4 regions of the Streptomyces sp. NPDC015242 genome follow, and region 2 is predicted to be linked to each of the others. Evidence: riboswitches for the same ligand, from Rfam matches in the RefSeq annotation. Region 2 holds a riboswitch; each other region holds the start of a gene.

Region 1 (7,555 bases), on a different contig from region 2:
CACCGCGGCGGGACGCGCTCAGCCGCCGGTCGCCCCCGGCCGCCCGGCCGCCAGTGCGGCGAGCTCGGCGGGCGTGCGCGGCCCGCGCTCCGTCCCGCTCAACCAGCCCCGCGCGCGCAGGAGTTCCGCCGCGGCCGCCCCCCAGGGCAGCCGCAGCCCCGCCTCGCGCAGGAGGTCCGTGCGGGCCAGGACCACGTGCGCGGGCCCGGTGCGCACGCCCGCCGGGGTGAGCAGCGCCGCGTCGTCGGCCCAGGCCAGCGCCAGATCGACGTCATGGGTGGCCATCACCACCGTGGTGCCGCCGGCCCGCAGCGCGCCGAGCGTGGTGAGGAGCCGTTCCTGGCCGTCGGGGTCGAGCCCGGCCGTCGGCTCGTCCAGGATCAGGACCCGGGGCCGCATGGCGACCGCGCCCGCGATGGCCGTGCGCTTGCGCTGCCCGTAGGAGAGCAGATGGGTGGGCCGGTCGGCCAGGGCGGCGATGCCGAGCGCGGCGAGCGCCTCCGCCACCCGCTCCCGCACCTGCGCGTGGTCCAGGCCGAGGTTGAGCGGCCCGAACGACACGTCCTGCTCGACGGAGGCCGCGAACAACTGGTCGTCCGGGTCCTGCACCACCAGCTGCACGGTCGTCCGCAGCCGGGTCAGGCCCTTGCGGTCGTACGTCACCGGCCGGCCGTCGACCGTCAGCCGCCCCTCGTCCGGGCGCAGTCCACCGCTGAGAAGGCGCATCAGGGTCGTCTTGCCGCTGCCGTTGCGGCCGAGCAGCGCCAGCGCGCGCCCCTCGCGGATGTCGAAGTCGAGGCCGCTGAGCACGGCCGGGCCGTCCTCGTAGCCGAAGGACGCGCCCCGCAGGGCGACGAGGGCGGGCTCGCTCATGTCAGCGGCCTTTCCAGGATCAGGGCGAGGGCGGCCAGTGCCACGAGCAGGGCGCAACTGGCCGCCGTGAAGCGGGCGGAGACCCGTGCCTCGGGCACCAGGACCCGCAGCGTGCCGTCGTAGCCGCGTCCGGCCAGTCCGGCCTGCAGGCGCGAGGCCCGGTCGAAGGCCCGGACGAACGCGGTGGCGCCCAGACCGGCCAGGGAACGCCACTCCGCGGCCCGGCTGGTGTGGCCGAGGCGCGCGGCCTGCGCCTCGCGGACACGGCGCACGGAGTCCAGCAGCAGGAAACTCATGCGGTACGTCACGAGCGCCACGTCGACCACCGGCGCCGGCACCCCGGCCCGGACCAGACGGGGCAGCAGGTCGGACAGGGGCGTGGTGAAGGCGAACAACAGCACGCCCAGCGACGCCGCCGAGGTACGCAGCAGCAACTCCCCGGCCCGCACCGGCCCGTCACCGGCGAGGGAGACGGCACCGTCCGGCCCGCCGACCTGGATCAGCAGCGTCAGCGCCCCGGTCGCACAGAAGCCCAGCGGCACCCGGTAGGCCCGCCACAGCCGCCGGCCCGGCACACCGGCCGGGCCGAGCAGCAGCGCCAGGGCCGCCACCAGCACCAGGGCCGCGCCCGGCCAGGGCGGCAGCGAGATCGCGAGCACGGTGAGGCCGAACCCGAGCACGGCCTTGTCCACGGGGTGGCGGCGGCGCCAGCGACTGCTGTGCGCCGCCGCGTCGATCGGCAGCACCCGGGCTCAGTCCCGACCGTCGGCGGACGTCCCGGCCGCACCGGCCGGCGTGCTCCCGGACTCCCGCTCCAGCGCGCGCCGCTCACCCTGCCGCCGCCCGCGGCGCAGGCCGAAGTAGTAGGCGAGGACCCCGGCGCCGAGCGCCGCCTGGAGGGAGAACAGGGCCGACTCGATCTCCCCGGACGGCGGTTCGTACAGCGGCGAGAACCACGGCTCGTAGTCCGGCTCGATCTCGGTGATCGCGGTCTCGGCCTCACCGTCGGCGCCCGTGAACGGCTCCTCCTTGTGGTCGCCGAGCCCCAGCGCGAGCGGCAGCACGGCGAGGACGGCCACGGCGAGCAGCAGCAGGAGGTTGATCCTCGTGCTCTTCTTCATCGGGCCACCGCCCCGGTTCCGGCACGGGCGCCCTTGGCGGTCAGCAGCACGCCCAGCCGGGTCAGTTCCCCCTTGCTGGACTGCACCAGCAGCCGCATCACGAGGACCGTCAGCAGCCCCTCGCTCACCGCGAGCGGGATCTGGGTGACGGCGAAGATGGACCCGAACTTGCCGAGCGCGCCGAGGAACCCGCTGCCCGGGTCGGGGAAGGCGAGCGCCAGCTGCACGCTGGTGACGCAGTAGGTGGACAGGTCGGCGACGAACGCCCCGCAGAACACCGTCACCATCAGCGGCACGTCGTACCGGCGCAGCAGCCGGTAGACGGCGTAGCCGGCCCAGGGACCGGCGATCGCCATGGAGAAGACGTTGGCGCCGAGCGTGGTGAGACCGCCGTGCGCCAGCAGCAGCGCCTGGAACAGCAGGGTGATGGTGCCCAGCACCGCCATGACCGGCGGCCGGAACAGGATGGCCCCCAGGCCCGTGCCCGTGGGGTGGGAGCAACTGCCGGTGACCGACGGCAGTTTCAGGGCCGACAGAACGAACGTGAAGGCCCCGGAGGCCCCGAGGAGCAGGGTGCTCTCGGGGTGCTCGCGCACCTCACGGGTGAGTGACCGGACTCCGTGGACGACGAACGGCGCCGACGCGACGCCCCAGGCGGCCGCGTGCGCCGGAGGAAGGAAACCCTCGGCAATGTGCATGGCTCTGCAGACCCTCTCCAGCACCTCGTGGATGGTTGACGCGCCTTGGCCGGTCTCCTGGCTGACGGGTACCACCGCCCGAACTCCGCCTTCCCGGGTCACGAGGACCCAGTGGCTGCCCGCGAGGGCCGGAGCCGGACTTCCCGATTCACAGTGGCGAGGGCCGCACCGGCATCACACCGGATTTCCCGTTCACCAAGGCGTGGTGACAATAAGGCCGCGATAAGGGCGATGACAAGCCGCCCCAGGGGGCGCGCGAGGGGGCGCCCGCTCGCACACCGGCGCAGGGCCGCTCAGTCCTCGCCCTCGCCGTCGTCGTCCTCCCCGTCGCCCACCGGGACCTGGGGAGGCTGCTGTTCCCGCTGGTCCGCGTGGTCCGGGCCGCCACCGGCCGGCGCCTCCGCCGGGGCCGACGGGCCGGGCGACGGTCCGGCGGGAGGCGGGGTGGCGGGTGCCTCGGCGGACGGGGTGACATCGGCCACCGTGCCCACGGCCGACGTGCCGCCGGCCGACGTGCCGCCGGTCCGCTCCGTGGTCCCGAGCGGGTCGGCGGACGCCCCGGATTCCGGGTCCGAGGGGGCGGCCGGGCTGCTCGCCGACGGTGAGGCGTCGGGCTCGGTGCCCTTCGTCGCCGTGTCGTCGGGCGAGAACCACACCATGCCGAGGTACATCGCGGCGAGGAACAGCGCCGCCGCGGCGGCCGTGACGGCCAGACGCGACCGGCCGCCGGAGCCGCCCCGGGGCGCGGAGCGGCGCGCCCGCCCGCCCGGCGCGGTGCGCGAGCCCGTCGGCAGCGCGTAGGTGGCCGCGGTGCCTGTCCCGGCCGCCGCGTGGGCCGCGGGCCGCGTGGCCGGTACCGGGGCCGGCGCCGGTGGTGCGGCCTCCGGCAGCGGCTGGGGCCGCCCCTGCCAGGCGCCGCCGGCGAACCACTCGGCGGCTTGCTGGGCCGACGGACGGTCCTCGGGATGCTTGGCGAGCAGTCCGAGCAGGTAGTTCTCGAACGCCGGCGGCAGACCGGCGACCCCCAGCTCGCGGGGCGGCACGGGCGCGGCGTCGAGGTGCTGGTGGAGGAGGGCCACGGCGGTGTCCGCCTGGAACGGTGGGCGTCCGCTGAGCAACTGGTAGAGCACGCACCCCAGGGAGTACATGTCGGAGGCCGGTCCCGCGGGCTGCCCGAGGGCACGTTCGGGCGCGAGGTACAGGCCGGTGCCGACGATCTGCCCGGTGGCGGTGAGCGCCGCGCCGGGGTCGTCGAGGAAGCGGGCGATGCCGAAGTCACCGATCTTCAGGGTGCCGTGGACGTCCAGCAGGAGGTTGGCGGGCTTGATGTCCCGGTGGACGATGCCCTGCGCGTGCGCCGCGGCGAGCCCCGCGGCGGCCTGGGCTGCGAGATCGGCCACCCGCCCGGCGGGCAGCGCGCCCGACGCGGCCAGCACCCCCGCGAGACTGTCGCCCTCGACCAGCTCCATCACCAGGTACAGCCGGTTGTCGTACTCGCCGAAGTCGAGCACGCCGACCAGGTTCGGGTGGTTGAGACGCCCGGCGGTCTGGGCCTCCAGGCGGAACCGGGAGGCCGCCGTGGCGTCGGTGTCCTGGGGGAGCAGCAGCTTGACGGCCACCGCTCTGGCGAGCGTCTCGTCGTACGCCCGCCAGACCTCTCCCATTCCACCGCGCCCGATCTCAACATCCAGCCGGTAGCGGCCCGCTAGCAGCACTCGTCCTCGTCTCATGCGTGGGAAGGTTCGTCGCCGCGGCCCGAACCCCCCGTGTTCGCACGAGGGTTGGTGGGGGGTGCCACAGCCGGGCCAGGATACTGGCGCCGGATGATCATTGTGCTCCGCGGCGGTGTCCCCCGACAGTACGGTCCCGGACAACGCGGAGCGCGTGCGGCCCGCGCCCCGGGGCGCGAGGCTCCCGCGCGCGGTGGCCGGGCCGGATCAGTCCGCCGCGACCGCCCCCCTCGGCCGGTCGGGCCGGCCCCCCGGTTCCTCCCGGCGCGGCAGCAGTGCCACCGCCAGGGCCGGTACGGCCGCGAGCACCAGCCACGGCACGGCGGCCGGCAGCCCCAGGTCGAGCAGCGAGCCGGTGGCGGCACTGCCGGCGAGCACGATCAGGCCCGAGACGGAGGACAGCGCGCCCGTGTACAGCCCGATCCGGCCCTCCTCCGCCAGGTCGGGCACCCAGGAGCGGGCGGCGGGCACCACGAGCATCTGCCCGACGGTGAGCAGCACGACGAACCCCGCGGCCGGGAGCAGCCCGGCGGTGCCCGTCCAGCCGGCCGGGCGCGCGGCGGCCACCACCCCGAAACCCGCCGCGATCAGCAGCAGCCCGGTGGCCAGGGAGCGGCGCAGGCCGAGCCGCCGGCCCGCCCAGCGGGTCACCGGCAGCTGCGCGCACACGACCAGCACCGACGACAGGGCGAACAGCCAGGACAGCGGCGCCTGGGAACCGGCCGCCCGCTGCACCTCGTCGGGCAGGGCCAGATAGAGCTGGTTGTAGCCGAGCAGGTAGGTGCCGTAGGCGCAGCACAGGGCCAGGAAGCGGCGGTTGCGCAGCAGCAGGCGCGCTCCGCCCGGCTCCCGGGCGCGGACCCGGCCGGGGATGTGCTGCGGCATCAGCCACACGTGCCCGGCGAGGACCAGCATGAAGACCGCCGCGCCGGCGAGGCAGGCCGTGCGGAAGTCGACGGCCAGCAGCAGCGCGCCGAGCAGCGGCCCGGCGAACGCCCCGACCTGCCCCGCCACGCTGAACAGCGCCAGCACCCGGGTGCGCGGGCCGTGCCCGGCCTCCTCCCGCACGACCGCCTGGCGGGCCACCTCGGACTCCACGGCGGGCGAGAACAGCGCGGCGGCGAAACCGATCACCAGCACCGCCCCGACGACCGCCCAGGTCGCCCGCGCGTACCCGAGCCAGGCAAATCCGGCGATCCGCAGCGCGCAGCCGGCCAGCACCACCGGCCGCACGCCCCACCGGTCCACGAGCCAGCCGCCGACCACGAACAGCCCCTGCTGGCTGAAGGTGCGCAGCCCCAGCACCAGCCCGACCAGCCAGCCGGCCATGCCGATCGCGGTGCCGAGGTGCCCGGCGAGGAACGGCAGCACGGCGTAGAAGCCGAGGTTGAAGGCGAGCTGGGTCAGGATCAGCAGCCGCAGCAGCGCGGACAGGTCCGACCACAGCCGCAGGGTGCTCTCGCGCGGGCCCCGCGGCACCGCACGGGTGGCCCGGCGGGCCAGGACACGGGAGACGAGTGGGGTCATCGTTCCTCTGTCGCCGAAGTGGACACGGGGGCCGGGCGGGTTCCGGAGCGGCTTCCGGCGTGGACGGCCCGGCGGCTCGGCCGCTGCGGTGGCACCACTCCGGGCCGCTGCGGCCGCGGACCGGCCGGGCCGCCGCGCTGTGCACGCCGCCCGGGCAGGCGTACGCCCCCGGCGGCCGTCACCGCGAGCGCCCCCAGCAGGGCGAGCACGGCCGCGGGGAAGAGCACGGCCCACGGGGCACGCTCGGTGTAGGGCTGGTTCTCGGCGAGCAGCAGGCCCCATTCGGGGGACGGCGGCTGGGCCCCGAGGCCGAGGAACCCGAGCGCGGCAAGGGCCAGCGCCACGCCGGGCAGCCGCAGCAGGGCGTGCCGGGTGACCGGCCCCAGCGCCGTCGGCAGCAGTTCGCGGCGGAGCAGGTACCAGCGGCCGGCGCCCAGCGCCCGGGTGGCCGCAAGGTGGGTGGTCGCGCGCTCCTGGCGCAGCAGCGCGGAGGTGTGGACGGCCAGCGGGGCCCAGGCGACGACGCCGACGGCGCACGCCGGTGTCCACGGGCCGCTGCCCGCCACCCCGGCGGTGAGCAGGCCGGCCACGACGGGCGGCACGGCACTGACCGTCTCGGCCGGCGGCCCGGACAGCCGCGGCAGCAGCCCCAGCAGCAGCCCGGCGGTCAGGGCGGCGGCGCTCACCGCGAGGGCGGTGCCGAGCGTGGTCACCGCGCCGTGGGCCACCCGGGCGAGCACGTCACGGCCCAGCGCGTCCGTGCCGAAGGGGTGCGCGAGGGACGGCGCCCGGAGCCGGGCGGACGTGTCCAGGGCGAGCGGGTCACGCGGCAGGCCGAGCCCGATGACACCGGCCAGCAGCGCCCCGTACAGCAGCGGCAGGGAACGCGGCGCGGCCGGGACAGGCCCGTGCGGGGAGCGCAGGGCGCCGTCGCGCAGGGCGGGCCCGGTCAGCAGCCGGACCGCGCACCGGGCGAGGGTCCCGGCGGCGGCCGCCAGCAGGAGCAGGACGAGGGTGCCGGTCTGCAGCACGGGCAGGTCCTGGGCCAGGGCGGCCTGCAGGGTCAGCCGGCCCAGGCCGGGAATGTCGAAGACCTGCTCGACGGCGACGGATCCTCCGGTCAGACCGACCACGAACAGGCCCAGGCTGGGCAGCACCCCCGGCAGGCAGCGGCGTACCGCCTGCCGGGCGATCGACGCCGGTGGTATGCCGCGCGCGGCCGCGGCCGCCGCCCACGGCTCGGCGAACGCGCCGGGCAGCAGATCGTCCAGCAGCCGCCCCAGGACCGCCCCGGCGGGCAGGCCCAGGGCGAGCGAGGGGAGCACCATCCACTGCGGCCCGTACCAGCCCAGGGCGGGCAGCCAGCCCAGGTGCACCCCGACCACCGAGGCCAGGACCGAGGCGACGAGGAACTCGGGCAGCGCGGCCGGCACGGCCGCCGCCGTGCCGCCGCCGCGGTGTGCGCCGAGCCGTCGCCGCGCCCCGAGCCGCAGCGTACGGGTGCACACGGCCGCCACCGTGACCGCGGCGACGACGAGGGCCCCCGCCATCAGCAGCAGCGACACGCCGAGCGCCTGCGCGACGCCGGGCAGCACGGCGGAGCCGG
Region 2 (7,555 bases):
CGTACGGCCGGTGCCCGCCGCCTCGCCGCGCACGATCTCGCGGCCTTTGAATGTGACGGCCCGCAACAGCACGCCGTAGCCCGGGTTCACGGCCCGGTCCGCCGCCACGCTCACGGAGGCGCGCAGCTCCTTGCCCGGCGGGACGTCCACGCGGTACCAGCGCTGCTGCCCGAACGCCGCCCGGTCCGTGTACAGGCCCGACTTCAGTGCCGGTGCCCCGGCGCACCGGTCCGCGCCCTCGGCCGGCACCGGCGTGACCACCGGCTCGGCCGCCCGGTCCACCAACTCGTTCACCCGGTCGGTGAGTTCGTCCTGGTGCTCCACCGAGGTGTAGGTGCCGCCGGTGGCATCGGCGATGCAGCTCAGCTGCCGGCTCAGCTTCGCGGTCGGCACCAGGCCGAGCGTGTCGATGGTCAGCCCGATGCCCTTGGCGGCGATCTCGCGGGCGACCTCGCACGGGTCGAGCGGGGCGCAGGTGTCCTCGCCGTCGCTGATCAGCACGATCCGCTTGGCGCCGTCGCCGCCGTCCAGGTCGTCGGCCGCCTTCAGCAGGGCCGGGCCGATCGGCGTCCAGCCGGTCGGGGCGAGCGTGGCGACGGCCGCCTTCGCCTCGGTGCGGTCGAGCGGCCCGACCGGGTACAGCTGCGCGGTGTCCTTGCAGCCCGTCTTGCGGTCGTCGCCCGGGTAGTTCGCGCCGAGGGTGCGGATGCCGAGCTCGACCTCCTCGGGCGTCGCGTCCAGCACCTCGTTGAACGCCTGCTTCGCGGCGGCCATCCGCGACTGCCCGTCGATGTCGCGGGCCCGCATCGAGCCGCTCACGTCGAGCACGAGGTCGACCTTGGGGGCGTCCCGGCCCGTGGGTTCACCGGCGGCCGCCCCGGCCGGGACGGCGATCCCGGCGGTCAGGGCGGCGAGCAGGGCACAGGCGCCCGCCGCCAGCCGTGTACGTGTGATCATCGGCGGATCCTATTGATCACCCGGGCCATTGGCCAAAACGGCGTTCAGCGCAGCGGATTGGGCAGTTCCGCCCACTGGTCCCCGGGCGTCCGCGGCGAGAGCCGCATCAGCGTCAGCGCCTTGGCGGGCACGGGCTCCGCCCGCAGGGCCGCGAGGTCCGGGCCGTCCGGAAGGTCCCGTACGGCCGTCTCCAGCGCCGCCGCGAGCGCCTCGCCCGACCCGGCCGTCCCGGCCAGCGCGCCCGCCACCAGGGAGCCGAACAGCTTGCGGCGCAAGGCGCGTTCGTCGTCCGTGACCATGCGGGCGGGCAGCCGTGGCACCGTGATGCCGTGCCGGGCCAGGCGGGCCGGGCTGACGCGGATGTCGGCCAGGTCGCGGTAGACCAGCCGCAGCGGCTCACCGGTCGCCGAGAGCACGACCAGAAGGTTCTGGCCGTGCGCCTCCAGGGCCACGCCCAGCTCCAGCAGCCGCAGACCGGCGGTGAGGGCGAGCCGGGCGAAGGCGGCCAGCCAGGCGGCGGATCGGGGCAGTCCGGTGGTGGCGAGGGCCGCCACCGGCAGCACCCGCTCACCACCGCCCGCGTACGCCTGCGGTGACTCCCGCAGCACGGCGGCGAAGTCGGGGGAGCCGGCCGCCGCCGCGCCCAGGGTGCGGGTGACGTGCAGCAACCCGTCCGTGCGCGCCGCCGTGACCTCGGCGAAGTCCGACAGCAGCGCGGAGGCGGCCACCGACGGCAGCGAGATGTCCCGCACCGAGGAGGTCAGGCGGGCGCTCAGCGAGGTCTTGACGTGCGGCCCGCCGGGCAGGGCGAGCGTGCGCAGGCTCATCAGCGGATGCCCGGGGCGGCGTTCCTCGCCGGCCCGCTTCAGCACGTGCGCCGCCTGCCAGGGGTGTACGGGCAGCACCAGACGCCCGCCCTCCCGCAGCTCGTCCGGCCACACGCCGGTGACCAGGCACTCCGCCGCCGGCACCGGTACCAGCTCCAGCTGCACCACCGGCCGGTGCTCGGGCCCGTAGGCGAGCTGCTCGGCGACCGAGAAACCGGGCCGGGAGCGGCAGGCCGGGTGGAACGGGTGCCCGTCGACGATCCGCTGCTCCCACTCCCAGTCCCGCTCCGGCCACGCCCCCCGAGCGCTCTCCCGCCCGGCCCGCGACAGCGCCAGCGAGGCGACGCTGTGCCCGAGTTCGGCCGCGAAGGAGGCGGAGTGCGGGACGCCGAGGACGCTCACCAGCAGCGCCGGATCGCCGTACTCCGTCCCGTCGAGCCGCACGGCCCTGACGTACGCCCCGGTCGCGTACGGATCCGGCAGCGGACCGTGCAGCCGGCGCCCGTCGGCCAGCAGCAGGGTCACACCGTCCCGGCCCCGCTCCACGCCTGTCACCCAGGGCAGCGGATCATGCGTGAGGCCGCGCCACAGGCGGGACAGCACGGCCGCCCGGGCGCCGGGCAGTTCGGCCTCGTACCGCGGCAGGAGCCCGGGCCGTACGACGGACAGCTCGTCGGCGACCTCGGTCTCGGCGCTGGAGGGACGGTGCACGGGCGGACTCCTCGGGTACGAATAGGGCGTCACAGCGGAACGGCGACGACCTGCATACTGATCATCCCCGCCCGGGAACGCTGGAAGGACCGTAGGGACGAGTGGAACGCGTGGACCTCATGCCCCCGCCCGCCGACGACGACTCGGCCCACGGTGACGACCCGGCCATCGCCGCTCTCGCCGACGCGTACGCCGCCGTGCCCCTGCTCAACTGCCTGCTGCGCGAGGTCGCCCGGCCGGTGCGCGAGGAGGGCGCCCACCGCGTCCACCACCTGCCCGGCGGCGACCGCCTGCTGCGCGTGCGCGGAACCCGGCGGCCCGCCGAGCCCGAGGTCGAGGTGGCGGGCGCCTGGCAGCGCCTCGGCCACACCGCACTCGTCGACCTGGTCGCCGGGGAACTGCGCCGGCGCACCGGGCTGGCCAACCCCGACCTGCCCGCCGAGATGAGGGACAGCCGGGACGTCGTGGCCGCGCTCCTGGCCGCCCGGGCCGGGGCGGCGCCGCCCGCGGACCTCTACCAGCGGTCCGAGCAGTGCCTGCTCACCGGCCACACCCACCACCCGGCCCCCAAGGCCCGCGGCGGCGGCCCCGCCGCGTCCTGGCTGCCGTACGCGCCCGAGGCGTACGCCCGCTTCCCGCTGGTGCTGCTCGGGGTGCGCGAGGACACCGTCGCCGAGGACGGCGACACCTCCGCCCTCGACGCCCTCGGCACAGCCCCGCCCGGCTACCGGCTGCTCCCGGCCCACCCCTGGCAGCTCGGCCTGGCCGCCCGTGAGCTGGCCCCCGCCTTCGCGGACGGCAGACTGCTCCGGCTCGGCACCACGGCCTTCGACACCTGGCCGACGGCCGCGATCCGCACCGTCTACGCCCCCGGGCGGGACCTGTTCCTGAAGTTCAGCCTGGACGTGCGCATCACCAACGACATCCGCCGGCTGTGGCGCCACGACCTGCTCGCCCTGCGCCGGACCGACACGGCCACGGGCGCGGCCCTCGCCGCCTGCGACGGCCCGCCCGGCTGGCTCGCCGACCGCGGGTACCGCACCGCGGACTTCGCCTTCGAGGCCCTGGCCGTCCTGGTCCGCGACGGCTTCGCCGGCCGCCTCGTGCCCGGGGCGACCCCGCTGCTCGCCGCGGGGCTCGTCGAGGGCTTCGACGGCAACCCGCTCGACCGCGTCACCGACCCGGAGGCCTGGTGGGAGGCGTACCTCGCGCACGCCGTGCCCCCGGTCCTGGCGGCCTTCGCGGGGCACGGCGTGGTCGTCGAGGCCCATCTGCAGAACACGCTCGTCGCCGTGGACGCCGACGGCATGCCGGTGCAGGTGCTGTACCGGGACGCCGAGGGCGTGAAACTGCTGCCGGACGTGGGGCGCGCCGCCGGCTGGGAGCGGCTGGTGTACTGCCTGGTCGTCAACCACCTCACCGAGATCGCCGGGGCCCTCGCCGAGCGCCGGCCCGGGTTCGACCCCTGGCCCGCCGCCCGCCGCGAACTCGCCCGGCACGACCTGCCGGAGATCCCGGCCCTGCTCGCCTCCCCGACGCTGCCCGCCAAGACGAACCTGCTGCTGCGCTGGACGGGAGCGGACGGCGCCGACGCCCGCTACCTGCCGCTGCCGAACCCGCTCAGGCGGTCCCGGCCGGGTCACGGCCCCGTGGAATGATGACCGGCGACGAAGGCGACGGCGGACGAGGAAGCCGGTGTGAATCCGGCGCGGTCCCGCCACTGTGATCGGCGAGCCGGTCCCGACAGGCCACTGCCCGCGCGCGGGTGGGAAGGCCGGGACCTGCGGCGACCCGAGAGCCAGGAGACTCACGCGGTCGCCTCCTCCACGGACCACCGGGGCGGATCTCCCCGGAGAGAGGGCAGGTGCGGCATGCCCGCGACGCCGGCCGGCGACCCCCTGGACGAGACCCCGGGCGGATCCCCGCCGTGCCGTGTCGTCGTCTGCCGGGACTGCTGCTGCGGCAGCCCCAAGGTGACCGGCGTCGACCACGCGGCCCAGACCGAGCGCCTGCGCGCGGCGGCACCCGTGCGGATCTCCGACTGCCTGGACGTCTGCGACCAGGCCAACGTGGTCGTCGTGCAGCCCTCGGCCGCGGGCCGGGCCGCGGGAGCCCGGCCCGTCTGGCTCGGTCTGCTCAACGACCCGGCCGCCACCGAGGACGTCGTCTCCTGGGTCCGGGCCGGCGGCCCGGGCGTGGCCCCGCTGCCGGACATCCTCGGACTGTACGTCTTCAGCCCCCGGGCGCGGCGGGACGGGGACCGCCCCTGACACCGGCTCAGGCCGCCCGGCGGCCGCGGATCAGCAGCCACAGGAAGTACGGGGTGCCGATCACGGCCGTCATCAGACCGGCGCCCAGCTGGGCCGGGGCGATCACCGTACGGCCGACGAGATCGGCCGTGCAGACGAGCGCGGCGCCGAGCAGCACGGCGACCGGCACCACCCGCACGTGCCGCCGGCCCACCAGGGCCCGGGCCGCGTGCGGCGCGACGAGACCGACGAAGCCGATGGTGCCGGCCGAGGCCACGGCGGTCGCCGCCAGCAGCACGCCCACCACCAGGAAGCCGAGCCGGGCCCGGGGCAGCCCCAGTCCGAGCAGGCGCGGGGTGTCCCCGTCCAGCGAGACGAGGTCCAGCTCGGTGCGCCGGGCGACCGCGACGGCCAGGCCCAGGGCCAGCACGAGCGCGACGGGCACGACGTCCGCCGTGGTCCGCCCGTACGTCGAACCGGACAGCCAGGTCAGCGCCTTCGTGGCGTTGAACGGGTCGGTGAGCACGATGAGCAGGCTGATCAGGGCCGTCGATCCGGCCGCCACGCCGATGCCGACGAGGACCAGCCGGCTCTGCTGGTAGCCGCCCCGGGCGGCGAGCCCGAACACGAGGGCGGAGGCCAGCGCCGCTCCGGCGAACGCCGCCGAGGCGACGCCCCAGGAGCCGGCGGCGGGCACGGTGGTCACGAGCAGCACGGCACCCAGCGCGGCGCCGCCCGAGACCCCCAGCACCCCGGGTTCCGCCAGCGGATTGCGGGTCACGGCCTGCACCAGCGTGCCGGCCAGCGCGAGGGCGGCGCCCGCGCACAGCGCGGCGAGCACCCGCGGCACCCGGGTGTCCAGGACGAAGGAGACGGTCCGGCCGGCCCGCCCCTGCGCCCAGTTGGCGACGTCCCCGAGCAGGAGCTTGCTGTCGCCCAGCAGCACACCGGCGAGGGCGGCGCCGACGACGACGGCGGCCAGGGCGGCCGCCGTGGCCAGGTACGCCGTGCGGCCGGGGATGCGCAGCCGGTCCGGTGGCTCCACCCCGGCCGTGTCCCGCAGCCGCAGCGCCGTCGCCACCAGGAACACGGCGCCGACCAGGCTGGTGACGATGCCGGTGGGCACGCCGACGGCGGTGTCGGCGGGGATCAGGGCCCGCAGCAGCACGTCGGAGCCGAGCACCAACGCGGCCCCGGCCAGCCCGGCCGCGGGCAGCGCCGCCCGCGCGCGGGTGAAGCCGCGGAACCGGCGGGCGAGCGGCCGGACCAGGGCGGGCGCGCAGAGCCCGACGTAGCCGAGCGGCCCGGCGAGCGTGACGGCCGCCGCGGACAGCAGCGCCGCGAGCACCACCACCGTGACCCGGGTGGCGTGCACCGGGACGCCGAGGCCGCGCGCCGCGTCGTCGCCGAGGGCGAGCGCGTCGACCCGCCGGGCGACCAGCAGCAGCCCGGCGAGCCCCACGAGGGCGACGGGCAGCATCTGCAGGACGCCGTCGAAGCCGTTCTGGCCGATGCTGCCCTGGTTCCACTGGTAGAGGCCCTCCGTCTGCTGCGGGAACAGCAGCAGGAGCCCTTCCGTCAGGGAGTTCAGGCCCAGCGCGAGCGCGGTGCCGGCCAGGACCAGCCGTACGGTGCCCGTGCCGAGGCCGGACAGGGCGAGCACCACGGCCGCGGCCAGCAGCCCGCCCGCGAAGGCCACGCCCGAGGAGGCGAGCAGCGGCAGGGAGACGCCGGTCGCGCCGGCCAGCCCGAGCGCCAGGTACGAGCCGGCGTTCACCGCGAGGGTGTCGGGCGAGGCGAGCACGTTGCGGCTGACGGCCTGGAGCACGGCGCCCGCGATGCCGAGGACGACGCCGACCAGGACGCCCGCGGTCATCCGCGGCAGCCGTGAGGCGATCACCACGGACGCGTCGGCCGGATCGGCCTGCCCGGTCAGGGCCTTGAAAACCTGCGCCGGCCCGACGGCGGCGGTGCCCTGGGTGATGTCGACGACCGCGAGGGCGGCGACGAGGAGGACGAGCCCGGCCGTCACCGCGGCCGCACCCGTCCGGGACGCGGCCGCCGGGGGACGGACGGCGGGGGGCGCTTCGGTGACGGCCATGACGGGCGTTACTTCGTCAGCGCTTCGACGAGGGCGTCGATGTACGCCTCCATCGAGCCGGGACCGCCGAACATCCAGATGCCGTCGGGCAGCCGGTGCACGTCGCCCGCCTTCACGAACGGCAGGGAGGTCCACACGGCGTTCTTCTTCAGCTGCCCGGCGAACGGGTTGCTGGCCTTGTCGCCGTCGTTGCCGATGTAGGCGAACGCGGTGTCCTTCGGCAGGGCGGTCAGGCCCTCGACGTCGGTGGTGCCGAGGCCGTAGGCCGGGTCGCCCTTGACCTTCCAGGCGTTCTTCAGGCCCAGTTCCTCGTTGACGGAGCCGATGAGGGAGCCGCTGGTGTACGGGCGGACGGAGACCTGGTTGGACGTCACGTACCCGTCGGCGAAGGCTATGCCGGTGCCGTCGAGCTTCGCGTCGGCGAGGGTCTTGCGGCCCTCGGCGAGCTTGGCGTCGAAGCTCTCGCGGGCGGCCTCGGCCTTGTCGGTGGTGCCGGTGGCCTGCGCGATCAGGTCGAGGTTCTTGAACATCTGCCCGATCTGGTCGGCGGCGTCGGCCGACTTGATCCCCAGCACCGGGGCGATCTTGCGCAGCTGCTTCACGGCCGCCTCGGGCAGGTCGGAACTGGCCACGATCAGGTCGGGGGAGAGCGAGGCGATGGTGTCCATGCTGGGCTCGCCGCGGGTGCCGATGTCCTTGGGCTCGTTCTT
Region 3 (7,555 bases), on a different contig from region 2:
AGGACACGCTGATCTACATCGTCATCGCGGTGGCGATCATCTACATCCCGATCAAGCTGGGCGGGTTCGACGACATCTTCGCCAAGGCGGGCGACGCGTTCAGCCAGACCAACCCGGCGACGGGCGCGCCGCGCGGTGCGCTGACACCGCCCGAGGCGGGCCAGTGGACCTACGCCACGCTGGCGCTGGGCTCCGCGCTGGCGCTGTTCATGTACCCGCACTCCATCACGGCGACGCTGTCCTCCAAGAGCCGTGAGGTGATCCGCCGCAACACCACGATCCTGCCGCTGTACTCGCTGATGCTGGGTCTGCTGGCGCTGCTCGGGTTCATGGCGATCGCGGCCGGCATCAAGGTGCAGAACGGGCAGCTGGCGATCCCGCAGCTGTTCGAGACGATGTTCCCGGACTGGTTCGCCGGTGTGGCGTTCGCGGCGATCGGCATCGGCGCGCTGGTGCCGGCGGCCATCATGTCCATCGCGGCCGCGAACCTGTTCACGCGCAACATCTACAAGGACTTCATCAAGCCGGACGCCACGCCCGCGCAGGAGACCAAGGTCTCCAAGCTGGTGTCCCTGCTGGTGAAGGTGGGCGCCCTGGCCTTCGTGCTGACGATGGACAAGACGGTCGCCATCAACTTCCAGCTGCTCGGCGGTATCTGGATCCTGCAGACCTTCCCGGCCCTGGTCGGCGGCCTGTTCACGCGCTGGTTCCACCGCTGGGCGCTGCTCGCGGGCTGGGCGGTCGGCATGGTCTACGGCACGGTCGCCGCGTACGGGGTCGCCTCGCCGACGCAGAAGCACTTCGGCGGCTCCTCCAAGGAGATCCCCGGCATCGGCGAGATCGGCTACATCGGCCTCACGGCGTTCGTGCTGAACGTGGTGGTGACGGTGGTCCTGACGTTCGTCCTCAAGGCCCTGAAGGCCCCCGACGGCGTCGACGAGACCAAGCCGGAGGACTACACGGCCGACGCGGGCGACCCGGGGGTGCAGGTCGAACTGCCGCCCGCCACCGCCGGTTCCTCGCACTGACCTTTGGGGCGCCCGGCACCGCGCCCCGCACGACGAACGACCCGCAGCGGGCCGCCGTGAGCACACCTCACGGCGGCCCGCCGTCGTTCGCCCGGTGCCCGTCCCGCGCCTGCCGGAGATCACTCTGCACACCTACCAGCTGACGCTCTGAAACCAGCGCGACACAACATCTGGGGGTGCCGATCGAACCCGGCACAAGATGTATGCTCATGCTCGCTGTCGCCGCAGGGGAATCCGGTGCGAATCCGGAACTGTCCCGCAACGGTGTACCCATGCCCTTTCACGCGGTATGGGCGTCAGTCCGAGGACCTGCCGACAGTGCGCCCGGCCACCCGGCCGGTGTGCCTGACGTCCGGGCCTCGTGGAATGGGCCGGTGGACGCGACGCCGCGTGCGCTCGTGTGCTGCCCCCTGCCCTCGACGAGGCCCCGTGCCGAGCGAGGGAGAGCCCCACGTGACCATCGCGCCAGCCGATCCGGTCTCAGCCGCCGAAGAACCCGCGGAAGAAGCGCACGACGCTCCCGGTGCCGCCCTGTTGCGGACCCTGACCGAACTGACCGCCGACCTCCCCGACGCCGACCCCGGCCGGGTCGCCGCCGCCGCCCTGCGCGGCCGGTCGGCGCGGGCCGACGAGGCGGAGTTGCGCGAGCTGGCCACCGAGGCGGCCGCCGGTCTCATCTCCGAGGACCCCGCCTACTCCCGGCTGGCCGCCCGGCTGCTGACCATCGGCATCCGCGCCGAGGCCGCCTCCCAGGGCGTCTCGTCGTTCACGGAGTCGGTCGCCGTGGGGCACCGCGAGGGGCTCATCGCCGACCGCACCGCCGAGTTCGTCCGGGTGCACGCGGCCCGGCTCGACGCCCTGATCGACACCACCGCCGACGACCGCTTCGGCTACTTCGGCCTGCGCACCCTGCACAGCCGCTACCTGCTGCGCCACCCCCTCACCCGCAAGGTGATCGAGACGCCCCAGCACTTCCTGCTGCGCGTGGCGAGCGGCCTCGCCGAGGACGACACCGCACGGGCCGTGGACGAAGTCGCCGCCCTCTACCGGCTGATGAGCCGCCTCGACTACCTCCCCTCCTCCCCCACCCTGTTCAACTCCGGCACCCGGCACCCCCAGATGTCGTCCTGCTACCTGCTCGACTCCCCCAAGGACGAGCTGGACTCCATCTACGACCGCTACCACCAGGTCGCCCGCCTGTCGAAGCACGCCGGCGGCATCGGCATCGCCTACTCCCGCGTCCGGGCCCGGGGTTCGCTGATCCGCGGCACGAACGGCCACTCCAACGGCATCGTCCCGTTCCTGAAGACCCTCGACGCCTCGGTCGCCGCCGTGAACCAGGGCGGCCGCCGCAAGGGCGCCGCCGCGGTCTACCTGGAGACCTGGCACTCCGACATCGAGGAGTTCCTGGAACTGCGCGACAACACCGGCGAGGACGCCCGCCGCACGCACAACCTCAACCTCGCGCACTGGGTCCCGGACGAGTTCATGCGCCGGGTGAACGCCGACGCGCAGTGGTCGCTGTTCTCCCCCGCGGACGTGCCCGAGCTGGTGGACCTGTGGGGCGAGGAGTTCGACACCGCCTACCGGGCCGCCGAGGCGAAGGGCCTGGCGCGCAAGACGCTGCCCGCGCGCGAGCTGTACGGCCGGATGATGCGCACCCTCGCGCAGACCGGCAACGGCTGGATGACCTTCAAGGACGCCGCCAACCGCACCGCCAACCAGACCGCCGAGCCGGGCCACGTCGTCCACTCCTCCAACCTCTGCACCGAGATCCTGGAGGTGACCAGCGACGGCGAGACGGCGGTCTGCAACCTCGGCTCGGTCAACCTCGGCGCGTTCGTGACCGGCGGGGACATCGACTGGGAGCGCCTGGACGAGACCGTCCGCACGGCCGTGACGTTCCTCGACCGGGTCGTCGACATCAACTTCTACCCGACCGAGCAGGCGGGCCGCTCCAACGCCCGCTGGCGCCCGGTCGGCCTCGGCGCGATGGGTCTGCAGGACGTCTTCTTCCAGCTGCGCCTGCCCTTCGACTCGCCCGAGGCGAAGGCCCTGTCCACCCGCCTCGCCGAGCGCGTCATGCTCGCCGCCTACGAGGCCTCCGCCGACCTCGCCGAGCGCAACGGCCCGCTGCCCGCCTGGGAGAAGACGCGTACGGCCCGGGGCGTGCTGCACCCCGACCACTACGACGTGGAGCTGACCTGGCCCGAACGCTGGGCGGCCCTGCGCGAGCGGATCGCCACGACCGGCCTGCGCAACTCGCTGCTGCTCGCCATCGCGCCCACCGCCACCATCGCCTCCATCGCGGGCGTGTACGAGTGCATCGAGCCGCAGGTGTCCAACCTGTTCAAGCGCGAGACGCTGTCCGGCGAGTTCCTCCAGGTCAACTCCTACCTGGTGGACGAGCTCAAGCGGCTCGGCGTGTGGGACGCCCGCACCCGCGAGGCACTGCGCGAGGCCAACGGCTCGGTGCAGGGCTTCGGCTGGATCCCCGAGGACGTGCGCGCCCTCTACCGCACCGCCTGGGAGATCCCGCAGCGCGGCCTGATCGACATGGCGGCGGCCAGGACCCCGTTCCTGGACCAGTCGCAGTCCCTGAACCTGTTCCTGGAGACGCCGACCATCGGCAAGCTCTCCTCGATGTACGCCTACGCCTGGAAGTCCGGGCTGAAGACCACGTACTACCTGCGCTCGCGCCCGGCGACCCGCATCGCCCGCGCCGCCCGGGCCACCGTCCCCGTGCAGGCCACCCCCGACCCCGAAGCGGTCGCCTGCTCCCTGGAAAACCCCGAGTCCTGCGAGGCCTGCCAGTAATGCCCAGCACCCAGAATCTCCTCGACCCCGGCTTCGAGCTGACCCTGCGCCCCATGCGCTACCCGGACTTCTACGAGCGCTACAGGGACGCCATCAAGAACACCTGGACCGTGGAGGAGGTCGACCTCCACTCGGACGTCGCCGACCTCGCCAAGCTCTCCCCCGCGGAGCAGCACCTCATCGGCCGGCTGGTGGCGTTCTTCGCGACGGGCGACTCGATCGTCGCGAACAACCTGGTGCTGACGCTGTACAAGCACATCAACTCCCCCGAGGCGCGGCTGTACCTGAGCCGTCAGTTGTTCGAGGAGGCCGTGCACGTCCAGTTCTATCTGACGCTGCTCGACACCTACCTGCCCGACCCGGAGGACCGGGCGGCGGCCTTCGCGGCGGTGGAGAACATCCCGTCCATCCGCGAGAAGGCGGAGTTCTGCTTCCGGTGGATGGACTCGGTCGAGAAGCTGGACCGGCTGGAGTCACAGGCGGACCGGCGCCGCTTCCTGCTCAATCTGATCTGCTTCGCCGCGTGCATCGAGGGCCTGTTCTTCTACGGCGCCTTCGCCTACGTGTACTGGTTCCGCAGCCGGGGGCTGCTGCACGGTCTCGCCACCGGCACCAACTGGGTGTTCCGCGACGAGACCATGCACATGTCGTTCGCGTTCGACGTCGTCGACACCGTCCGCAAGGAGGAGCCGGAGCTCTTCGACGACCGGCTCCGGCAGGAGGTGACGGACATGCTCCGCGAGGCCGTCGAGGCCGAGCTGCAGTTCGCGCGCGACCTGTGCGGTGACGGCCTCCCGGGCATGAACACCGAGTCGATGCGGCAGTACCTGGAGTGCGTCGCCGACCAGCGGCTGACCCGCCTGGGCTTCGCTCCGGTGTACGGCTCGGAGAACCCCTTCTCCTTCATGGAGCTCCAGGGGGTTCAGGAGCTGACCAACTTCTTCGAGCGGCGGCCCTCCGCGTACCAGGTGGCGGTGGAGGGCACCGTCGACCTGGACGAGGACTTCTGAGCCGGCACGTCCTCACGGGCCTCCTGGGCCTCCCGGATCTGCCGGTCGATGCGCCTGTCGTGCATCAGGCCGAGCACGGACGGGAGGACCAGGAGGACCAGCGTCCCGAGTACGAAGATCATGGCGATGAGTGTCTGCGTCTGGTTCGTGTCCATGGACACCACTGTCGCTCCGGATGCTCCTTACCGTCAGTGGCAGTACTGCCGCAGACCCTCGAATTACTGCCACCGGCGGGGCACACTGGGGAGATGCTGCAGAACGTGGCCGTCGCCCTGCTCGACGGTGTGACCCCTTTCGAACTCGGCGTGGTGTGCGAGGTCTTCGGCACCGACCGCAGTGACGACGGCCTGCCGGTCTACGACTTCGCCGTGGCCTCGGCCGAGGGCCCCGCCCTGCGTATGGCCTCGGGCCTGTCGCTCCAGGTCGAGCACGGCCTGGAGCGGCTGGAGACGGCCGACCTCATCGCCGTCCCGGCCGGGGACGGCTACTCCACCCGCACCTTCCCGCCTCAGCTGCTGGACGCCCTGCGCCGCGGCGTCGACCGCGGCGCCCGGGTGCTCAGCGTCTGCTCCGGCGTCTTCGTCCTGGCCGCGGCCGGACTGCTGGACGACCGGCGCTGCGCGGTGCACTGGAAGCACGCGCGGGAGCTCACCTCCCGCTATCCCCGGGTGGCCGTCGAACCGGACGTGCTCTACGTCGACGAGGATCCGGTGATCACCTCCGCGGGCACGGCCGCCGGCATCGACGCCTGCCTCCACCTGGTCCGCAAGGAGCAGGGTCCGGAGGTCGCCAACAAGATCGCCCGGCGGATGGTGGTGCCGCCGCACCGCGACGGCGGCCAGGCCCAGTACATCGAGCGGCCGCTGCCGCGGTCGGAGACCGACACGATCGGCGAGGTGCTGGCGTGGATGGAGCGCCACCTCGACGAGGAGGTGACCGTCGAGCAGCTCGCCGTCCGCGCCCACATGTCCCCGCGCACCTTCGCCCGCCGCTTCCAGCAGGAGACGGGGACGACTCCCTATCGCTGGGTGCTGGGCCAGCGGGTGCTGCTGGCCCAGCGGCTGCTGGAGGCGACGGACGAGACGATGGACGCGATCGCCGGCCGGACGGGGTTCGGCAACGCGGCCGCGCTGCGCCACCACTTCGTCCGGGCGGTGGGGACCACGCCGTACGCCTACCGGCGCACGTTCAGGGGCCCCGCGGCGGCCTGAGGCCGGCGGTTCTCACCTCGCCACCGGCCGCACCCGCAGGTCGTGCGGGCGCAGTGTGATCCCGACCCGCGTGCTGTCGTTCGATCCGGGCACCTGCTCGAAGCGGTACTTCGTGGCCAGCGCCGCCGTGATCAGCGTCAGCTGGGCCATCGAGAAGTGGTCGCTCGGGCACTTGCGGTTGCCGGTGCTGAACGGGCTCATGGCGTGCTTCGGGATCGCCTTGACCCGCTCCGGCAGCCAGCGGTCCGGGTCGAACTCCAGGTTCCGCTCGTAGGACTTCGCGTCGCGCTGGATGGCGTACGGGCTGTATACGATGTCCGCCCCCGCCGGAATGCGGTAACCGCCGAGTTCGGTGTCCCGTACCGCTCTACGCGTCAGAATCCACACCGCCGGACTCAAACGCATGGACTCGACCACGACATTGTTCGTGTGCCTGAGCTCACGGACGTCGCCGAATGCCACCGGCCTGCCACCGGTGACGGCTTGCACTTCGTCGCGCACCCGGTCGGCGTGTTCAGGGTGTTCCGCGAGCATATGCAACAGCCACATGATCGTGGAGGCCACGGTTTCGCTGCCCGGGGTGAGGATCGCCACGACCTGATCGTGGATCTCCTGTTCCCCGATGGGATCGCCATTCTCGTCCTTCGCCTCCAGCAATGCCGTCAGCAAATCGTCCGGCTTTTGACCGCTTGCGCGGCGCTCGGCGACGATCTCGTCGACCAGGAGATGCAAATCGGCCAAGGCCCGGTTGAATTCCCGGTTGGCCGGCAGCGGGAGGTCGTAGAGCGGTCCGAGCGGGACGACCATCCGCCGGTACATCCCGCGGAAGACGGTGGCCAGGGCGACGCACAGCCGCTCCGCCCGCTCGTCCATGTAGTCGCCGCGCAGCAGGCAGCGGGCCGCGATCCGCACGGCCACCCGGAAGGACTCGGAGGTGCAGTCGACGGTCTCGCCGGGCTTCCAGCGCTCGGTGAGGGCGTGTGCCTCCTCCTCCATGATCGGCCCGTAGGCGGGGATGGCGTCGAGCCGGAAGGCGGGCTGGATGGTGCGCCGCTGACGGCGGTGGCGCGGGCCGTTCGCCGTGGCCACGCCCTCCTTGCCGAGCAGGCCCTCCAGGGACTCCCACAGCGGCCCGGCGATGATGAAGTCGTTGCTCAGCGCCAGCGCGCCCGTCAGGGCCGGCGTGGTGACGGCGTAGACCGTCTTCGGGCCGAGCTTGAGGCGGACCACGTCGCCGTGGTCGCGCAGCCGGGACATGAACGCGAGCGGGTCGCGCACCAGCTTCCAGCCGTGCCCGAGGAGGGGGACCCCGCCCCCGGCCCGCGGCGGCTCGCGCAGTTCCACAGCCGGAGGGACGTCCGGCTTCACAGACTCGACGGTCATTTCTCACCTGCCGCTTCGTTGTTGACGTACGGGGGCGTGGACCGGTCGTCCCAGCTGTCGACCATGTACCGGCCGGACTCGTGATGGAACCAGTAGACGGAACTGA
Region 4 (7,555 bases), on a different contig from region 2:
CCTGATCCCGGCGGTCGCCGCCCCGCTGGTGGCGGGCATCGCGGCGATGCTGGCCACGCGGCTGACGTTCTCCCTGGGCCGCAAGGCCGACGGCAAGGCGTCCGCGAAGGGCTACCGGGCCGGCCAGATCGCCTCGGCGGGCCTGGTCTCCCTGGCGCACGGCACCAACGACGCGCAGAAGACGATGGGCGTCATCACCCTGGCCCTGGTCGCCGGCGGCGCCGTCGCGCCCGACTCGGACCCGCCCATGTGGGTCATCCTGTCCGCGGGCGTCGCGATCGCCCTCGGCACCTACCTGGGCGGCTGGCGCATCATCCGCACCATGGGCAAGGGCCTGACCGACCTCCAGCCGCAGCAGGGCTTCGCCGCCCAGACCAGCGCGGCCACGGTCATCCTGGCCTCCTCGCACCTCGGCTTCTCCCTCTCCACGACCCACTCCGTGTCCGGCGCGGTGATGGGCGCGGGCCTCGGCCGCAAGGGCGGCGTCGTCCGCTGGTCCACCGCGACGCGGATGTTCGTCGCGTGGGGCCTGACCCTGCCGGCCGCCGCCCTGGTGGGCGCGCTCGCCGAGTACGTCACCGGCTTCGGCGCCTGGGGCACCGCCGCGGTGGCCGTCTTCCTCGTCGCCTCGTCGGCGGCCATCTGGAAGATCTCCCGGCGCGAGGTCGTCGACCACACCAACGTCAACGACACCGACGACGAGCCGGCCGGCGTGGTGACCACGGCGATGGCCGCGGTGACGCCGCCTCCCGCGGGCGACGTGCCGCCGATCCCGGCCCAGGCGACCGCAGAGCGGACGCCCTCCACGACCGCCACCTCGGTCTGACCCCGCCCACCGGTTCACAAGGAAGCAGCAGAGATGAAGATCGACTGGGCGGCCCTCGGCTCCGTCTTCGGCGTCAGCCTCGTGGTCACCGTGGCCCTCGTGGGCCTGTTCACCCTCGGCATCACCGGCCTGTCGCGCCGCGAGCGGGCGGTGGCGCAGGGCGGCTCCGCCGGCCTCGCGGTGACGGGCGCGTACGCGTGCTTCGCCGCGTGCGCGGCGGCCGTCGGCTACGGCATCTACCTGATCGTGGCCTGACGCCCCGATCGCACAGCGTGTCCGCCGGGCGGCACGGGACCCGGGTCCCGTGCCGCCCGGTCGTCGTGTGCGGGTGGGGGCGGTGTGGGGTTCTCCACACTCTCCCCGCGCAGGTCAAGGGCAAGTTGACGGCGGTTCGCGCCCGTGGTGGACTTCCGGGGCCAGTACGGCGGCAGGAGAGGAAGCCGGTGTGAGTCCGGCGCGGTCCCGCCACTGTCACCGGGGTAGCCATCCCCCGGGAGCCAGGAACTCTCACCGCCGGTCACGTCGAACCAGGGCGCGGACACCCTGAGTGAGGACACATATCGCCATGCGCGGCTGCCGATCGAGGTTCAGCACCCCACCCCTGCCTGTCCTGTTGGGCGGCTGAGCCCATGGGTGCCGGTCGCGTCTTCGCGTACGGTGCCGCCGCCGGCCTGATCGGTGACCTGCTGCTCGGCGACCCCCGCCGGGGACATCCGGTCGCCGCGTTCGGGCGGGCCGCGGGTGCCGTGGAACGGGTGCTGTGGCGGGACCACCGCGGGTGGGGCGCGCTGCACACCGCGGTGTGCGTGGGAGGAGCCGTCGCCCTCGGGGCCGTCGCCGAGCGTGCCGTACGTCCCTGCGCCGTCGCCTCCGTCGCGCTCACCGCCGCCGCCACCTGGGCCGTCGTCGGGGGTACGTCGCTCGCCCGCGAGGCGGAGACCATCGGGCGGGCCCTGGAGGCGGGGGACGTCGAGGCGGCCCGGGCGCGGCTGCCTCATCTGTGCGGACGGGATCCGCAGGCCCTGGACGCCGACGGGATCGCCCGGGCCGTGGTCGAGTCCGTCGCCGAGAACACCTCCGACGCGGTGGTCGGGGCGCTGGTGTGGGGGGCCGTCGGCGGGGTGCCGGGGCTGCTCGGGTTCCGGGCCGTCAACACCCTGGACGCCATGGTCGGGCACAGGTCGGCCCGGTACCGGCGCTACGGATGGGCCTCGGCGCGTCTCGACGACCTCGCGGGATGGCCGGGCGCGCGGCTGACCGCCGTGCTCGCGGTGCTGGCCGGGCCGGATCCGCGCGGGGCCGTGCGCGCCTGGCGGGCCGACGCGGCGCAGCATCCCAGTCCCAACGCCGGACCCGTGGAGGCCTCGTTCGCGGGGGCGCTCGGGGTGCGGCTGGGCGGGACGCTGTCGTACGGCGGGCGGGTGGAGCACCGGCCCGTGCTGAACACCGGCGGGCGGGCCGTCGCCCGGCGCGATGTCGAACGGGCCGTGCGGCTCTCGCGGCGCGTCACCTGGCTGGCGCTCGGGGTGTGCGCCGGCGCGCGGTTGCTGAAGAGGGGGAAGTGAGCATGAGCGGTGGGCTTCTCGTCGCCGGGACCACCTCCGACGCGGGCAAGAGCGTCGTGACGGCCGGGATCTGCCGGTGGCTGGTACGGCAGGGCGTCAAGGTCGCGCCGTTCAAGGCGCAGAACATGTCCCTGAACTCGTTCGTGACGCGGGAGGGCGCCGAGATCGGGCGGGCGCAGGCGATGCAGGCGCAGGCCTGCCGGGTGGAGCCGACCGCGCTGATGAACCCCGTGCTGCTCAAGCCCGGGGGCGAGCAGAGCAGTCAGGTCGTGCTGCTGGGCAAGCCGGTCGGTGAGCTGAGTGCGCGCGGCTATCACGGCGGGCGGCAGCAGAAGCTGCTCGGCACGGTGCTGGACTGCCTGGAGCAGTTGCGGGGCACGTATGACGCGGTGATCTGTGAGGGGGCCGGTTCTCCCGCCGAGATCAACCTGCGGCGGACCGACATCGTCAACATGGGCATCGCCCGCAACGCCGGGCTTCCCGTGCTCGTCGTCGGCGACATCGACCGGGGCGGTGTCTTCGCCTCGTTCTTCGGCACGGTGGCGCTGCTGTCCCGCGAGGACCAGGACTGCGTCGCCGGGTTCCTGGTCAACAAGTTCCGCGGGGACGTCTCCCTGCTGGAGCCGGGCCTGGACATGCTGCACGGGCTGACGGGGCGGAAGACGTACGGCGTGCTGCCGTTCCGGCACGGGCTGGGGATCGACGAGGAGGACGGGCTGCGCGTCTCCCTGCGGGGAGCCGTGCGGGAATCCGTCGTCGCGCCGCCGCTCGGCGAGGACGTGCTGCGCGTCGCCGTGTGCGCGGTGCCGCTGATGTCCAACTTCACCGACGTGGACGCCCTGGCCGCCGAACCGGGCGTCGTGGTGCGGTTCGTGGACCGGCCCGAGGAGCTGGCCGACGCCGACCTCGTCGTCGTGCCCGGCACCCGCGGCACGGTCCGGGCGCTGGACTGGCTGCGGGAGCGGGGGCTCGCCGACGCCCTGGTGCGCAGGGCCGCCGAGCAGCGGCCCGTGCTCGGCGTCTGCGGCGGCTTCCAGCTCCTCGGCGAGCACATCGAGGACGACGTGGAGAGCCGCCGGGGTCACGTCGACGGGCTCGGGATCCTGCCCGTGCGGGTGCGGTTCGCCCGCGAGAAGACCCTCACCCGGCCGGAGGGCGAGGCCCTCGGCGAGCGGGTCGAGGGCTACGAGATCCACCACGGGGTCGCCGACGTCACCGGCGGCGAGGCCTTCCTGGACGGCTGCCGGGTCGGCCAGACCTGGGGCACGCACTGGCACGGCTCGCTGGAGTCGGACGGCTTCCGGCGGGCGTTCCTGCGCGAGGTGGCGGCCGCCGCGGGCCGCCGTTTCGTGCCGGCTCCGGACATCTCGTTCGCCGCGCTGCGCGAGGAGCAGCTCGACCGGCTCGGCGACCTGATCGAACAGCACGCGGACACCGACGCGCTGTGGCGGCTCATCGAGTCCGGCGCGCCGCAAGGACTGCCCTTCATCCCACCGGGAGCACCCGCATGAGCACTGTGTTGTTGTTGTCGACCGCCGACACGGACCTGCTGGCGGCCCGGGCCGCCTCCGGTGCCGAATACCGGATCGGCAACCCGACCCGCGTGGACGTCCGGGAGGAGCTCCCGGCCCTGCTGGACGGGGCGTCCGTCGCCGTCGTCCGGCTGCTCGGCGGCAAGCGGGCCTGGGAGGACGGGCTCGCCGCGCTGAAGGCGTCCGGGATCCCGACCGTGCTGCTGGGCGGCGAGGCCGTGCCGGACGCGGAGCTGATGGCCGAGTCGTCGGTGCCGGCCGGTGTCGTCGCCGAGGCGCTGAAGTACCTCGTGGAGGGCGGGCCGGAGAACCTCACCGAGCTGGCCCGGTTCCTGTCCGACACCGTGCTGCTCACCGGTGAGGGCTTCGCCGCGCCGCGGAAGATGCCAGAGTACGGCGTCCACGGCGAGCGGGCGCACCACGAGGGCCGCCCCACCGTCGGCGTGCTCTTCTACCGGGCCCACGAACTGAGCGGCAACACCGCCTTCGTGGACACCCTGTGCGACGCGATCGAGGCCCACGGCGCCAACGCCCTGCCGGTGTACTGCGGTTCGCTGCGCGGCGCGGACGAGGGGCTGTACGAGATCCTGGGCCGCGCCGACGCCCTGGTCGCCACCGTCCTGGCCGCCGGCGGCACGCACGCCTCGCAGGCCTCGGCGGGCGGGGACGAGGAGGCCTGGGACATCGGGGCGCTGGCCGGGATGAACGTGCCGGTGCTGCAGGGGCTGTGCCTGACCTCCTCGCGGCAGGCCTGGGAGGAGTCGGACGCCGCCCTGTCCCCCATGGACGCCGCGATGCAGGTGGCGATCCCGGAGTTCGACGGGCGGCTGATCACCGTGCCGTTCTCCTTCAAGGAGCAGGGCCCGGACGACGTGCCCGTGTACGTGGCCGACCCGGAGCGGGCCGCGCGGGTCGCCGGCATCGCCGTACGGCACGCCCGCCTGAAGCACAAGGAGAACGCGGAGAAGAAGCTCGCGCTGGTCTTCACCGCGTACCCGACCAAGCACTCGCGGGTCGGCAACGCGGTCGGGCTGGACACGCCCGCCTCGGCCGTGCGGGTGCTGGACGCGCTGCGGCAGGCCGGGTACGCCGTCGAGGGCTACCCGGACAACGGCGACGAGCTGATCCACCGGCTGATCGAGGCCGGCGGGCACGACGTGGAGTGGCTGACGGAGGAGCAGCTCGCCTCGGCGCCCGCGCGGGTGCCCCTGGCGGACTACCGGGCCTGGTTCGAGAAGCTCGACCCGGAGCTGAGGGACGCCATGACCGAGGCGTGGGGCGAGCCGCCGGGCTCGTTGTACGTCGACGGGGACGACATCGTGCTGGCGTCCCTGCAGTTCGGGAACGTCGTGGTGATGATCCAGCCGCCGCGCGGCTTCGGCGAGAACCCGATCGCGATCTACCACGACCCCGACATGCCGCCCTCGCACCACTACATGGCGGCCTACCGCTGGCTGGAGGCTGCGACATCCGAGGGGGGCTTCGGCGCCGACGCCATCGTCCACATGGGCAAGCACGGCACCATGGAGTGGCTGCCCGGCAAGGGCCTCGGGCTCAGCGGCGGGTGCGCCCCGGACGCCGTCCTCGGTGACCTGCCGCTGGTCTACCCGTTCATCGTCAACGACCCCGGCGAGGGCACCCAGGCCAAGCGCCGCGGCCACGCCACCGTCGTCGACCACCTGGTGCCGCCGATGGCCCGCGCCGACACCTACGGCGACCTGGCCAAGCTGGAGCAGCTCCTCGACGAGTACGCGCTCGTCTCCGACCTGGACCCGGCCAAGGCCCCGGCCGTGCGGGCGCAGATCTGGACGCTGGTGAAGGCGGCCGAGCTCCACCACGACCTGCACGTCGACGAACAGCCGGACGACGAGGCGTTCGACGAGTTCGTCATGCACATCGACGGCTACCTGTGCGAGATCAAGGACGTGCAGATCCGCGACGGCCTGCACGTCCTGGGCGGCGGGCCGGTCGGTGAGCCGCGCGTCAACCTGGTGCTGGCCGTGCTGCGCGCCTCGCAGGTGTGGGGCGGCCGGGCCAACGCGCTGCCGGGTCTGCGGGCCGCGCTGGCCGAGCACTTCGGGCTGGTGGAGAAGGAGCTGCTGGCCGAGCCGGGCGCCCCGGTGAAGGTGCCCGCCGAGCTGACGGACCTGGTCGACGGGCCGTCCCGCAGCGCCGCCGACGCGATCGACCTGCTGGAGCAGCTGTGCCGGCGGATCGCTGAGGGCATGGAGGAGCGCGGCTGGGACGCGGCCGCGGTTCCCGCGCTGGTCCGCGAGGTGCTCGGCGCCGAACTGCCCGACGCCGTCGCCGTGCTGGAGTTCGCCTGCGCCGAGGTCGTGCCCCGGCTGGAGAAGACCACCGACGAGATCGGGCACATCCTGCGTGCCCTGGACGGCGGTTACGTCCCGGCCGGTCCGTCCGGCTCGCCCACCCGCGGTCTGGTCAACGTGCTGCCGACGGGCCGGAACTTCTACTCCGTCGACCCCAAGGCCATTCCGTCCCGGCTCAGCTGGGAGGTCGGGCAGTCGCTCGCGGACTCGCTGGTGCAGCGGTACCTCCAGGACACCGGGGAGTACCCGAAGTCCGTCGGCCTGACGGTGTGGGGCACCTCCGCGATGCGCACCCAGGGTGACGACATCGCCGAGATCCTGGCGCTGCTGGGCTGCCGTCCCGTCTGGGACGACGCCTCGCGCCGGGTGACCGGCTTCGAGGTGATTCCCCTGGCGGAGCTGGGCCGGCCGCGCATCGACGTGACGGTCCGCATCTCCGGCTTCTTCCGGGACGCGTTCCCGCACGTGGTGGGGCTGATCGACGACGCCGTGCGGGCGGTGGCCGAGCTGGACGAGCCGGCCGAGTCCAACTACGTCCGCGCCCACGCCGACGAGGACACCGCCGAGCACGGCGACCGGCGCCGCGCCACCGCCCGCATCTTCGGCTCCAAGCCGGGGGCGTACGGGGCCGGTCTGCTGCCGCTGATCGACGCCCGCAACTGGCGCTCCGACGCGGACCTCGCCGAGGTGTACGCGGTGTGGGGCGGCTACGCGTACGGGCGCGGGCTCGACGGGCGGGCGGCGCGCGGGGACATGGAGACGGCGTTCAGGCGGATCGCCGTCGCCGCGAAGAACGTCGACACCCGCGAGCACGACCTGGTCGACGCCGACGACTACTTCCAGTACCACGGCGGCATGGTGGCCATGGTGCGGCATCTGACCGGCGCCTCCCCCGAGGCCTACGTCGGCGACTCGGCCACCCCTGACCAGGTGAAGACCCGCACGCTGGGCGAGGAGACGCACCGGGTGTTCCGCGCCCGGGTGGTCAACCCGCGCTGGATGGCGGCCATGCGGCGGCACGGCTACAAAGGCGCCTTCGAGATGGCGGCGACCGTCGACTACCTCTTCGGGTACGACGCCACGGCCGGGGTCGTGGACGACTGGATGTACGAGAAGCTCAGCGCCGAGTACGTCTTCGACCCGGAGAACCGGGACTTCATGAAGAAGTCCAACCCCTGGGCGCTGCGCGGCATCACCGAGCGGCTGCTGGAGGCGGCCGAGCGGGGCCTGTGGGCCGAGCCGGACGCGGAGACGCTGGAGCGGCTGCGCGCCACCTACCTGGAGCTCGAAGGCGACTTGGAG

The links. A riboswitch is a leader RNA that binds a small molecule or an ion and turns the genes downstream of it on or off. The one in region 2 is predicted to bind cobalamin.
Region 1: it holds a riboswitch for cobalamin, as region 2 does, so the genes downstream of both, ACF07N_RS23740 (energy-coupling factor ABC transporter permease) here and ACF07N_RS18055 ((2Fe-2S) ferredoxin domain-containing protein) in region 2, are expected to answer to the same signal.
Region 3: it holds a riboswitch for cobalamin, as region 2 does, so the genes downstream of both, ACF07N_RS07755 (ribonucleoside-diphosphate reductase subunit alpha) here and ACF07N_RS18055 ((2Fe-2S) ferredoxin domain-containing protein) in region 2, are expected to answer to the same signal.
Region 4: it holds a riboswitch for cobalamin, as region 2 does, so the genes downstream of both, ACF07N_RS29685 (cobalamin biosynthesis protein) here and ACF07N_RS18055 ((2Fe-2S) ferredoxin domain-containing protein) in region 2, are expected to answer to the same signal.

The regions. Positions count from the first base shown of each region.
Region 1 covers NZ_JBIBUF010000007.1:191,458-199,012, forward strand. The annotation lists gene ACF07N_RS23725 (ATP-binding cassette domain-containing protein) at 19-873, opposite strand; gene cbiQ (cobalt ECF transporter T component CbiQ) at 870-1,619, opposite strand; gene ACF07N_RS23735 (energy-coupling factor ABC transporter substrate-binding protein) at 1,626-1,994, opposite strand; gene ACF07N_RS23740 (energy-coupling factor ABC transporter permease) at 1,991-2,692, opposite strand; cobalamin riboswitch at 2,722-2,907, opposite strand; gene ACF07N_RS23745 (serine/threonine-protein kinase) at 2,986-4,422, opposite strand; gene ACF07N_RS23750 (MFS transporter) at 4,630-5,949, opposite strand; gene ACF07N_RS23755 (ABC transporter permease subunit) at 5,946-7,555, opposite strand, start outside.
Region 2 covers NZ_JBIBUF010000005.1:42,844-50,398, reverse strand. The annotation lists gene ACF07N_RS18070 (VWA domain-containing protein) at 1-957, opposite strand, end outside; gene ACF07N_RS18065 (IucA/IucC family protein) at 1,002-2,495, opposite strand; gene ACF07N_RS18060 (IucA/IucC family protein) at 2,597-4,153, shown strand; cobalamin riboswitch at 4,179-4,304, shown strand; gene ACF07N_RS18055 ((2Fe-2S) ferredoxin domain-containing protein) at 4,367-4,765, shown strand; gene ACF07N_RS18050 (iron ABC transporter permease) at 4,773-6,845, opposite strand; gene ACF07N_RS18045 (ABC transporter substrate-binding protein) at 6,854-7,555, opposite strand, start outside.
Region 3 covers NZ_JBIBUF010000002.1:511,931-519,485, forward strand. The annotation lists gene mctP (monocarboxylate uptake permease MctP) at 1-1,028, shown strand, start outside; cobalamin riboswitch at 1,202-1,360, shown strand; gene ACF07N_RS07755 (ribonucleoside-diphosphate reductase subunit alpha) at 1,482-3,845, shown strand; gene ACF07N_RS07760 (ribonucleotide-diphosphate reductase subunit beta) at 3,845-4,855, shown strand; gene ACF07N_RS07765 (hypothetical protein) at 4,768-5,010, opposite strand; gene ACF07N_RS07770 (GlxA family transcriptional regulator) at 5,104-6,066, shown strand; gene ACF07N_RS07775 (cytochrome P450) at 6,079-7,449, opposite strand; gene cyc1 (epi-isozizaene synthase) at 7,446-7,555, opposite strand, start outside.
Region 4 covers NZ_JBIBUF010000009.1:355,607-363,161, reverse strand. The annotation lists gene ACF07N_RS29695 (anion permease) at 1-826, shown strand, start outside; gene ACF07N_RS29690 (hypothetical protein) at 860-1,081, shown strand; cobalamin riboswitch at 1,197-1,356, shown strand; gene ACF07N_RS29685 (cobalamin biosynthesis protein) at 1,456-2,391, shown strand; gene ACF07N_RS29680 (cobyric acid synthase) at 2,394-3,902, shown strand; gene cobN (cobaltochelatase subunit CobN) at 3,899-7,555, shown strand, end outside.